Regions from separate parts of the Bacillus sp. BACIII genome, predicted to be linked through region 2. Evidence: riboswitches for the same ligand, from Rfam matches in the RefSeq annotation. Region 2 holds a riboswitch; each other region holds the start of a gene.
The links. A riboswitch is a leader RNA that binds a small molecule or an ion and turns the genes downstream of it on or off. The one in region 2 is predicted to bind thiamine pyrophosphate.
Positions count from the first base shown of each region.

Region 1: linked by a shared signal. The riboswitch ahead of ACXN9U_RS06910 (acetylornithine deacetylase) and the one ahead of thiC (phosphomethylpyrimidine synthase ThiC) in region 2 are both predicted to bind thiamine pyrophosphate.
Region 3: linked by a shared signal. The riboswitch ahead of ACXN9U_RS07970 (ECF transporter S component) and the one ahead of thiC (phosphomethylpyrimidine synthase ThiC) in region 2 are both predicted to bind thiamine pyrophosphate.
Region 4: linked by a shared signal. The riboswitch ahead of thiT (energy-coupled thiamine transporter ThiT) and the one ahead of thiC (phosphomethylpyrimidine synthase ThiC) in region 2 are both predicted to bind thiamine pyrophosphate.

Region 1 is NZ_CM174437.1:1,453,866-1,456,064, reverse strand. Features, by position in the region: gene sigG (RNA polymerase sporulation sigma factor SigG) at 1-185, shown strand, start outside; gene ACXN9U_RS06915 (ABC transporter ATP-binding protein) at 313-1,110, shown strand; TPP riboswitch at 1,115-1,223, shown strand; gene ACXN9U_RS06910 (acetylornithine deacetylase) at 1,297-2,199, shown strand, end outside.
Region 2 is NZ_CM174437.1:2,108,086-2,110,284, forward strand. Features, by position in the region: gene thiC (phosphomethylpyrimidine synthase ThiC) at 1-894, opposite strand, end outside; TPP riboswitch at 1,017-1,127, opposite strand; gene ACXN9U_RS10130 (Type 1 glutamine amidotransferase-like domain-containing protein) at 1,196-1,888, opposite strand.
Region 3 is NZ_CM174437.1:1,706,649-1,708,847, reverse strand. Features, by position in the region: gene ACXN9U_RS07975 (ABC transporter ATP-binding protein) at 1-341, opposite strand, end outside; gene ACXN9U_RS07970 (ECF transporter S component) at 328-924, opposite strand; TPP riboswitch at 1,106-1,219, opposite strand; gene ACXN9U_RS07965 (glycosyl hydrolase family 18 protein) at 1,368-2,199, shown strand, end outside.
Region 4 is NZ_CM174437.1:2,880,131-2,882,329, forward strand. Features, by position in the region: rRNA gene ACXN9U_RS14035 (16S ribosomal RNA) at 1-475, opposite strand, end outside; TPP riboswitch at 904-1,004, shown strand; gene thiT (energy-coupled thiamine transporter ThiT) at 1,104-1,685, shown strand; gene floT (flotillin lipid rafts scaffold protein FloT) at 1,716-2,199, opposite strand, start outside.

The DNA of each region.
Region 1 (2,199 bases), 650 kb from region 2:
AGGAGCTCGCTCTGAAAGAAGGCATGAGAAGACTGAACGAACGGGAAAAAATGATTTTGCGAAAACGCTTTTTCCAGGGGAAAACCCAAATGGAAGTCGCAGAAGAAATCGGCATATCCCAAGCTCAGGTCTCAAGGCTTGAAAAGGCAGCCATTAAACAAATGAATAAGAATATCCATCAATAACGGAGAAAGCCTTTAAACATTGTTTTAAAGGCTTTTTTCGTGCGCCGGTTTACGTTTGCGAAAAAGTGATGTATTCTAATGTGTAAAAGTTTTAAGAAAATTGAAACAAATAAACGGGGGAACTGCAATGATTTTACAGCTGGACAATGTGTCATTAAAAAGAAACGGCCAATGGATTTTGAAAAATATCAACTGGCGCGTTGAGAAAAACGAAAATTGGGTGCTGTTCGGACTGAACGGAGCCGGAAAAACAGCCTTGCTGAATATGTTATGTTCTTATTACTTTCCCACTTCAGGAGAGATGCAGGTGCTCGGCCATCAATTCGGCAAAACAGAGCTCGGTGACAGGCTCAGAAAAAAAATCGGTCTTGTTTCGGCGGGTCTGCAGCACAAATTATATGCCGCGGATTCCGCTTTTGAAATCGCCCTCAGCGGCGCGTACGCTTCAATCGGGCTTTACGAAACGCCGAGTGAACAAGTGAGGGAAAAAGCGATCGGTCTTCTGAAGGATTTAGGCGCCATTAGTTTCGCGGACAGACGGTATGAAACGTTATCTCAGGGGGAAAGGCAAAGAGCGCTGATTGCGCGGGCGCTTATGGCTGATCCGGAACTGCTGATTTTGGATGAGCCCGTGACGGGTCTCGATTTTATGGCAAGAGAGCAGCTGCTGGACACGATAACGTCGATCGCTGAAAAAGAAAATGCGCCGTCCATCCTTTATGTCACTCATCATGCTGAAGAAATTCTGCCGGTATTTGATCAGGCGCTGCTTTTAAAACAAGGCGAGGTGTTCGCTGCCGGGAAAATCAAGGACATGCTTTCTGACGAGCGGCTTACAGCGTTTTTCGATATGCCTGTCAACGTCTTATGGAACAACGGCCGTCCATTTTTAACGCGTGCAAAAGCGGCATCATCCGTCAACTAAAATCAATTCACCCTGGGGGTGCTGCTGACGTGCAGCTGAGAGAGACATTGGTCTCAACCCTTAACGGACCTGATCCGGATCATGCCGGCGGAGGGAAGCGGTGAAAAAAAGCGGAGGGAAATCCGTTTTTACCCGTTTCATTTGATGAAACGGGTTTTTTTAATACAGCAAAAGGAGAGATGTTCAATGAATCAGCTTGACATGCTGCTGCAGCAGGCGGATAAACGGCGGGGCGATTTAATACATATTGCTGAAAGGTTGATCGCCTTTCCGACACCGGCTCCGCCTGCAAGAAATACAGCAGAAGCTCAGAAGTGGGTGGCCGGATTTTTAAAAGAAATGGGCTGCTCGGTCGATATGTGGGATGTGTACCCGGAAGACCCGAACGTAGTCGGTGTTTTAAAAGGGACAGATTCAAGCGGGCATCAAAGCCTGATTTTAAACGGACACATTGACGTAGCCGAAGTCAGGGATGAAGACTGGGACTCTGACCCGTTTCAGCCGCTCGTTAAAGCCGGCATGCTGATCGGAAGAGGCGCCGCTGATATGAAAGGCGGATTGGCGTGTGTTCTTTTTTCTCTGAAGCTGATCCATGATGCCGGCATTGAGCTTGCGGGCGACCTCATTGTACAGTCTGTGATCGGAGAAGAAGTCGGCGAGGCGGGGACGCTGGAATGCTGCAAACGCGGCTATCACGCGGATTTTGCGGTTGTCGCGGATACGAGCAGCCTGCATATTCAAGGGCAGGGCGGAGTCATCACCGGCTGGATAGAATTGAAAAGCAAACAAACATTTCATGACGGCATGAGGCGCAATATGATTCATGCGGGCGGAGGCATATTCGGAGCGAGCGCAATCGAAAAAATGGCGAAAATCATCACTGCCTTGGGAGAGCTGGAACGCCACTGGGCGGTAACGAAAAGCTATCCCGGCTTTTCACCAGGCACCAATACGATCAACCCCGCCGTTATTGAAGGGGGAAGGCACGCAGCGTTTGTCGCCGATGAATGCCGATTATGGATTACCGTCCACTTTTACCCGAACGAAACGCACGAACAAGCTGCGGCAGAAATCGAAGACTATATCAAT
Region 2 (2,199 bases):
GTAACGAAGCAATACGCCGGCATGGATGGTGAAATAATCCACGCCCTGCTCCGCCTGCTCAATCAATGTGTCTCGATAAATGTCCCACGTTAAATCCTCAGCGATGCCGTTTACTTTTTCAAGCGCCTGATAAATCGGCACCGTCCCCACAGGTACGGGGCAATTGCGGATGATCCATTCACGTGTCGTATGAATATCTTTCCCAGTGGATAAGTCCATCATCGTATCGGCGCCCCAGCGAATCGCCCACGTCATTTTTTCAACTTCTTCTTCAATAGAAGATGTAACAGCTGAGTTGCCGATATTTGCATTGATTTTCACATGAAAATTCCTGCCGATAATCATCGGTTCACTTTCAGGATGATTAATATTTGACGGAATGATCGCCCGGCCGCTGGCTACCTCGTCTCTGACAAATTCGGGAGACACATGCTCGCGAATTGCGATAAACTCCATTTCCGGCGTAATGATGCCTTTTCTCGCATAATGCAATTGTGTCACATTTTTCCCTGCCTTGGCCCGCAGCGGTTTCCGCTGTAAACCGGGATATTCGGCGGCACGGCCCTCTTTTTTATAGCCGTTGTCCTCAGGTTTCACGGTCCGTCCGTTATATTCCTCCACATCGCCGCGCTTTGTAATCCACTTTGTGCGGAGCGGCTTCAGACCTTCATGAATTTGAATTTGTACATCCGGGTCTGTATACGGTCCGCTCGTATCATAAACACGGACCGGCGGGTTCTCCTCTTCCCCAAACGCCCCCGTTGTCGGACTAAGGCTGATTTCCCGCATCGGCACTCGTATGTCAGGCGAAGAACCCTTTACATAAACCTTTTTACTGCCTGAAAAACTCGACATAATAGAAATGTTCGCTTGCTGTACTGATTGATTTTGCATACAAATCTCTCCCTTATCCATTTGAATAACAGAACCAAGCTCAGCACCAGCACAAAAAAACCGGATTCATTGGAGAACCCGGTTTTGCAGTCAGAAAGAAACTATTATTGTTTTCCTCAACAATAATAAAACCTTTACTTCCCCACGCTGGTACGAACCAGATCAGGTCCAAAGGGTTAAGAAGCCGCCGCTTCTCTCTCAGCCCGCTCAGACGGGCACCCCCAGTAACTATTGATTTCGGACTCATCTTAACATAAAAACATTCGAAAAAAAAGAGGAATATAGAAAATATTCAGCAAATTCAACCCAAATATTTGACAGGCAATGGAGTTTCAATTATTCCATGTTTCCCCCTCATCACCCGATATGCCCTTGCAACTGGTCTTGAACTCACTGTTTGAAACAGCTGATCATTTATGAAATGAAGAGCCGCTCCATCGTCCGTCGCATAGCCGCCGCACAAGAATTCGTTAGATATCAGCTGGTGATACATCGGTCTCCGGTCCTTTTCGCCGTCATAATGAGGACAAAAGCTCCCTTGCAAAAAACCTAAACTTTTCATACTGGTCAGCGGCCCGGCTGAATCTGTCACTCCTTCTTCAAACCAGCAGATTGCACCCGCGCTTAATCCGGCTAACACCACACCGCTCTTCCATGCTTCTCTCAGAATAAGATCCAATCCCCACTCCTTCCACAACACAAGCATATTCCGCGTATTTCCCCCGCCGACATAAATTACGTCCTTTTCCATAAGAAAAGAAGTTAAATCTGTTGACGGCGGCTTAAACAACGATAAATGAGACGGCACACAATCAAGTGTTTGAAATGCACGATAAAACCGCTGCACATAGTTTTGAGAATCACCGCTCGCCGTCGGCAAAAAACAAATACGAGGCGACTTTCGCTCTGATTGCGTGATGACATATTGATCGAGGGATAAATTTTCCGGCTCCATCGAGAATCCGCCGCCGCCCATCGCAATAATCTGTTTCATCATCCCACTCCCCCCCGAAAAATTTGTTATTCATTATAGCAGTTGTATACACGCAGAGATAAATATTTTCTTAACAGACCAGCATAAAAAAGTATACTGTCGCAATAACAGAAATCGCAAATCTCTGCCTTAGCACAGCGCTGCATGAACAATTAGATGCAGTTGTCCATCTTGATGGTGAACTGTCAGTACTCCTGTCGGAAAAAGGTTGGCTCCTGGATAAACAATTTCAAATTGATTCGCATTTATCTTGCAGAGAACTGAAACAAAGTCATACAAAAAAGACGATGTCTTGAGACACCGTCTCTTTA
Region 3 (2,199 bases), 400 kb from region 2:
TCCAGACCGAAGGCTATTTCATCTTCAACCGTCAGCATGCAAAACTGCTGATCCGGATCTTGAAACACGACGCCGATAGATCGGGCGGCGGGTTCTGACAGCTCCGAAAGAGGTGTTCCGTATAAGGAAACGGTTCCCGTTTGAACCGCATCGCAGGCTTCCGGGTACAGACCGTTCAAACAAAGTGCAAGCGAGCTTTTGCCGCATCCGCTCGGCCCGAGCAATAAAACCCGTTCTCCTTTGCGGAGCTGAAATGACACGTCTTGAAAAACCGGCTTCTCATCTTGCTCATAAGAAAAGGTAAGACGGCGGGCCGATAGAAGGGGTTCAGATGCCTGCATCTTGGTTCACCTGTTTCTTCTTCTTGAATTCTTTTCCGAGCGCCATGCCGTTCAGCACCCCTGTGTAAGCCAGCGCATCACTGATTGCTTTGCCGAGAAGGCCGGCAAGAAGCGCACCTGAGACCAGGCGGATGAGAAGCATGACGGCTAATAAACCCGGATTCAAAACAGAGTATCCGGAAATGAACAAGTCATAAATGAAGCTCGCAACAGAAGACCCCATACCGGATAAAAGGAGCACGGGCAGGGTATACACCCGCCAGCGTGTCGCAAAAAAGACCGCTTCCGCACCGATTCCCTGCGCGATGCCGATCAGAATCACCATCGGCCCTGACGGATTTCCGAGTAAACACTCCACAAACGCGGCGATGATTTCAGAAACAAGCGCCGCTCCCGGTTTTTGAATAATGTAGGCGGCAATCACCGAGACGATAAACCAAATACCGTAAATCGGTTCGTAGCTCATCCGGCCGAAAAACCCTGCCGCTATATTGCTTGCATGAGTTGATAATAAATAAACGACAGCAAATACAACACTGATGACGGACATGACGACAATTTCTCTCATTTTCCAATTTTTCATTGTGATCTCCTGCTTTCTTATCGGATAGTCGTATGTATGAAAGAGTTGATTTTACGAAAGACGATTGATCGTAAGTTTCATATTGCGGTGTCCTCCCCCGTTTTTTAATGAAAAATAAAAAACTGCATATCCGAGGGAATATGCAGCAGCAGAACGAAAACGCATGGAAAAAACCCTGCGCTCCGGTCAATCTGCACTTCCCCACGCTGGTATTATCCAGATCGGGTTATAAGGGATCAAAACACGCCTGCCGCATGTTTTATCTCAGCCGATAACAGCACCCCTAGTGCGTTTCCTATACAGTTTTTTATGATGACATCATCATAGTTGATCATATCTGATTTGTAAACAGCCTTTCTCTAAACAGAGTTTGGAATCGGACCGGAAGATCATTCATAAAGATAAGAAGAGCCCTTTTGATCAAAAGGAAACGGAGGACATCTATGTTTGTTCATACAGTGCAGTCTGGTGACTCGTTATTTTCCATCAGCAGAAAGTACGGATACCCTGTTGACAGCATCAGAAGCGTCAACGGGCTTGAGGAAACGAATATCGTTCCGGGGCAGGCGCTTTTGATCCCTCTTAATGAATATACGGTTCAGCCGAATGATACGTATGCCGTTATCGCAAGTAAGACTTATGTTCCGCAGATGCAGCTGATGCAGGCAAACCCGGATATTCCGCCGAACCGGCTGCGGCCGGGTTTAAAAGTGAGAATTCCGGATATCTCCAACTATTTGGCGGGAACCCTGCAATTTTACGTCATTCGGACACCTGAAGCGGACAGAGAGCTCATTAATGATTTTGCACCCTATTCATCGGCGATTTCTTTGTTTGAATATCATTTTGGCCCAAACGGAGATATCATGAATGATTTAAACGACAGAACCGCGATAGAAACCACATGGCAAAACAGAGTGCGGCCGCTTGCGGTCATCACGAATCTGACAGAAGGAGGGTTCAGCCCGGAATTAGCCCATCAAGTCCTGCAGAACCCGACGGCGAGAACGAATCTCGTCAATAATATCGTCTACCTGACCGTAAGAAAGGGATACGGCGGTGTAAATATTGATTTTGAACGGATCAGGGAAGCCGACCGGGACCTGTTTACAGGATTTCTCCGGCAGTTAAAAACCCGGCTCTCAGAGCACCAGCTCGCGCTAACGATATCGGTTCCGGCGAAAACAAATGAAGCGGTGCCGTGGCTGAGGGGATATGATTACGGGGGAATCGGAGCCGTCGTCGATTATATGTTCATCATGGCGTACGACTGGC
Region 4 (2,199 bases), 770 kb from region 2:
TATTTGAACGGCACTTGTTCTTCCCTAACAACAGAGCTTTACGATCCGAAAACCTTCATCACTCACGCGGCGTTGCTCCGTCAGACTTTCGTCCATTGCGGAAGATTCCCTACTGCTGCCTCCCGTAGGAGTCTGGGCCGTGTCTCAGTCCCAGTGTGGCCGATCACCCTCTCAGGTCGGCTACGCATCGTCGCCTTGGTGAGCCGTTACCTCACCAACTAGCTAATGCGCCGCGGGTCCATCTGTAAGTGGTAGCCGAAGCCACCTTTTATGTCTGAACCATGCGGTTCAAACAACCATCCGGTATTAGCCCCGGTTTCCCGGAGTTATCCCAGTCTTACAGGCAGGTTACCCACGTGTTACTCACCCGTCCGCCGCTAACATCAGGGAGCAAGCTCCCATCTGTCCGCTCGACTTGCATGTATTAGGCACGCCGCCAGCGTTCGTCCTGAGCCAGGATCAAACTCTCCGATAAATGGATCACAGACTAAGTTCACTGCATCCTGCAGTAACGTCTGTGTGATCTGCATCGTGCAGACCTTAGTTTGACTGACTACGCACATCACTGTGCGATTTATTTAAAACTTTGAATTAACAGGTACGTTTTGTCTTGTTTAGTTTTCAAAGATCATTACCGCTCGTTGAAGCAGCTTTATTATCTTACCACTCAGCTTCTTTTATGTCAACAACTTTTTTAAATCGTTTTCGAAGCTGTTTGTTTTGTCTGCTGTTCATCAGCGACGTTTAATAATATAACACCCTTTTGAAAGTATGACAATAGTTTTTTTAAAAAAAGTCCCTGTTTATTTTCATTCATACTTATTTCAGTTTCTCTTCTATAGAAAGAATGCTGTCTTGTGGTTTGGTATATTTTCTTGTATAGTAAGATTGAACTAAATACTTGATGACCACAAGGGGAGCATTAAAGCTGAGAGTGAACGTTTTGTTCTGACCCTTTGAACCTGTTAGTTAACGCTGGCGTAGGGATGTGGCAAAGCCAAATGAATTGCAGTTTTGTAAGCAGCGCGCGGACCTTTTCCCATCCTTCCCCGCGCTGCTTTTTTGTTTATCCTTGATACGGTTGTCTGACCAGGGGGAAAACTATGAATCATTCAACACAGCTTGTGCGCTTAATAGAAATAGCGATTATGACCGGAGCGGCCGTCATTCTGGACATTGTGTCAGGTATGTTTCTCCGGATGCCACAAGGCGGATCAGTCTCTATTATGATGATTCCGATTTTTTTGATTTCATTCCGCTGGGGAGTGAAGGCCGGGCTTACGACAGGCTTTTTAACAGGGATTGTCCAGATCGCCATCGGCAATTTGTTTTTGCAGCACCCGGTGCAGCTATTTCTTGATTATATCGCGGCGTTTGCAGTTCTCGGTTTCAGCGGCTTGTTTGCTTCCGGTGTCCGTGAAACGGCATTGGCTAAAAAAAGAGGCGCATTAACGGTGTATGTGATAAGCGGCGTTTTTATCGGCAGTGTGCTGCGGTATGCGGCACATGTGATCTCCGGAGCGGTCTTTTTCGGAAGCTATGCTCCGAAGGGCACTCCGGTCTGGATTTATTCGCTCGTCTACAACGCGACCTATATGATTCCTTCTTTTATCCTTTCGGCCATTGTCCTTATCTTATTATTCATGACGGCGCCGCGGCTTCTTGAAACCAAGCGGGCAAATTGAAACAGCAGGCGGGTTATGCCTGCTGTTTTTTTATCCAGAGCTGCGTTCTTCTTTCGAATCGCCCAGTTCTTTTGTAAGTTCATTTATGCTTTGTTTTATGTTTCCTTTGCCTGAAAAATTCTCAATGATCTCTTTTACATTGATTCCGGAAGATGCTTTTAAACTTTCCTGAAGACCGGCCATTAAATTGGTTGCATAGCCCGTGACTTTATTGGCTCCGCCGTTTTCACCGCTTCCTCCCGTATCAACGACAGTTATTTTATCAATGTTGGAAAGAGGCGCCGAGACTTGCTTCGCATACTCAGGCAGCATTTTCACAATCATATCGAGGATTGCGGCCTGCCCGTATTTTTCGAAGGCTTCAGCAATTTTCTCTTTAGCTTCCGCTTCCGCAAGACCTTTCAGGCGGGTGACTTCCGCTTCGGTTTCTCCTCTCGCCTTTTCAGCCTCCGCTTTAGCAAGACCGTCAATTCTCACGCGTTCAGCTTCCGCTTTGGCCATCGCTTCAATACTA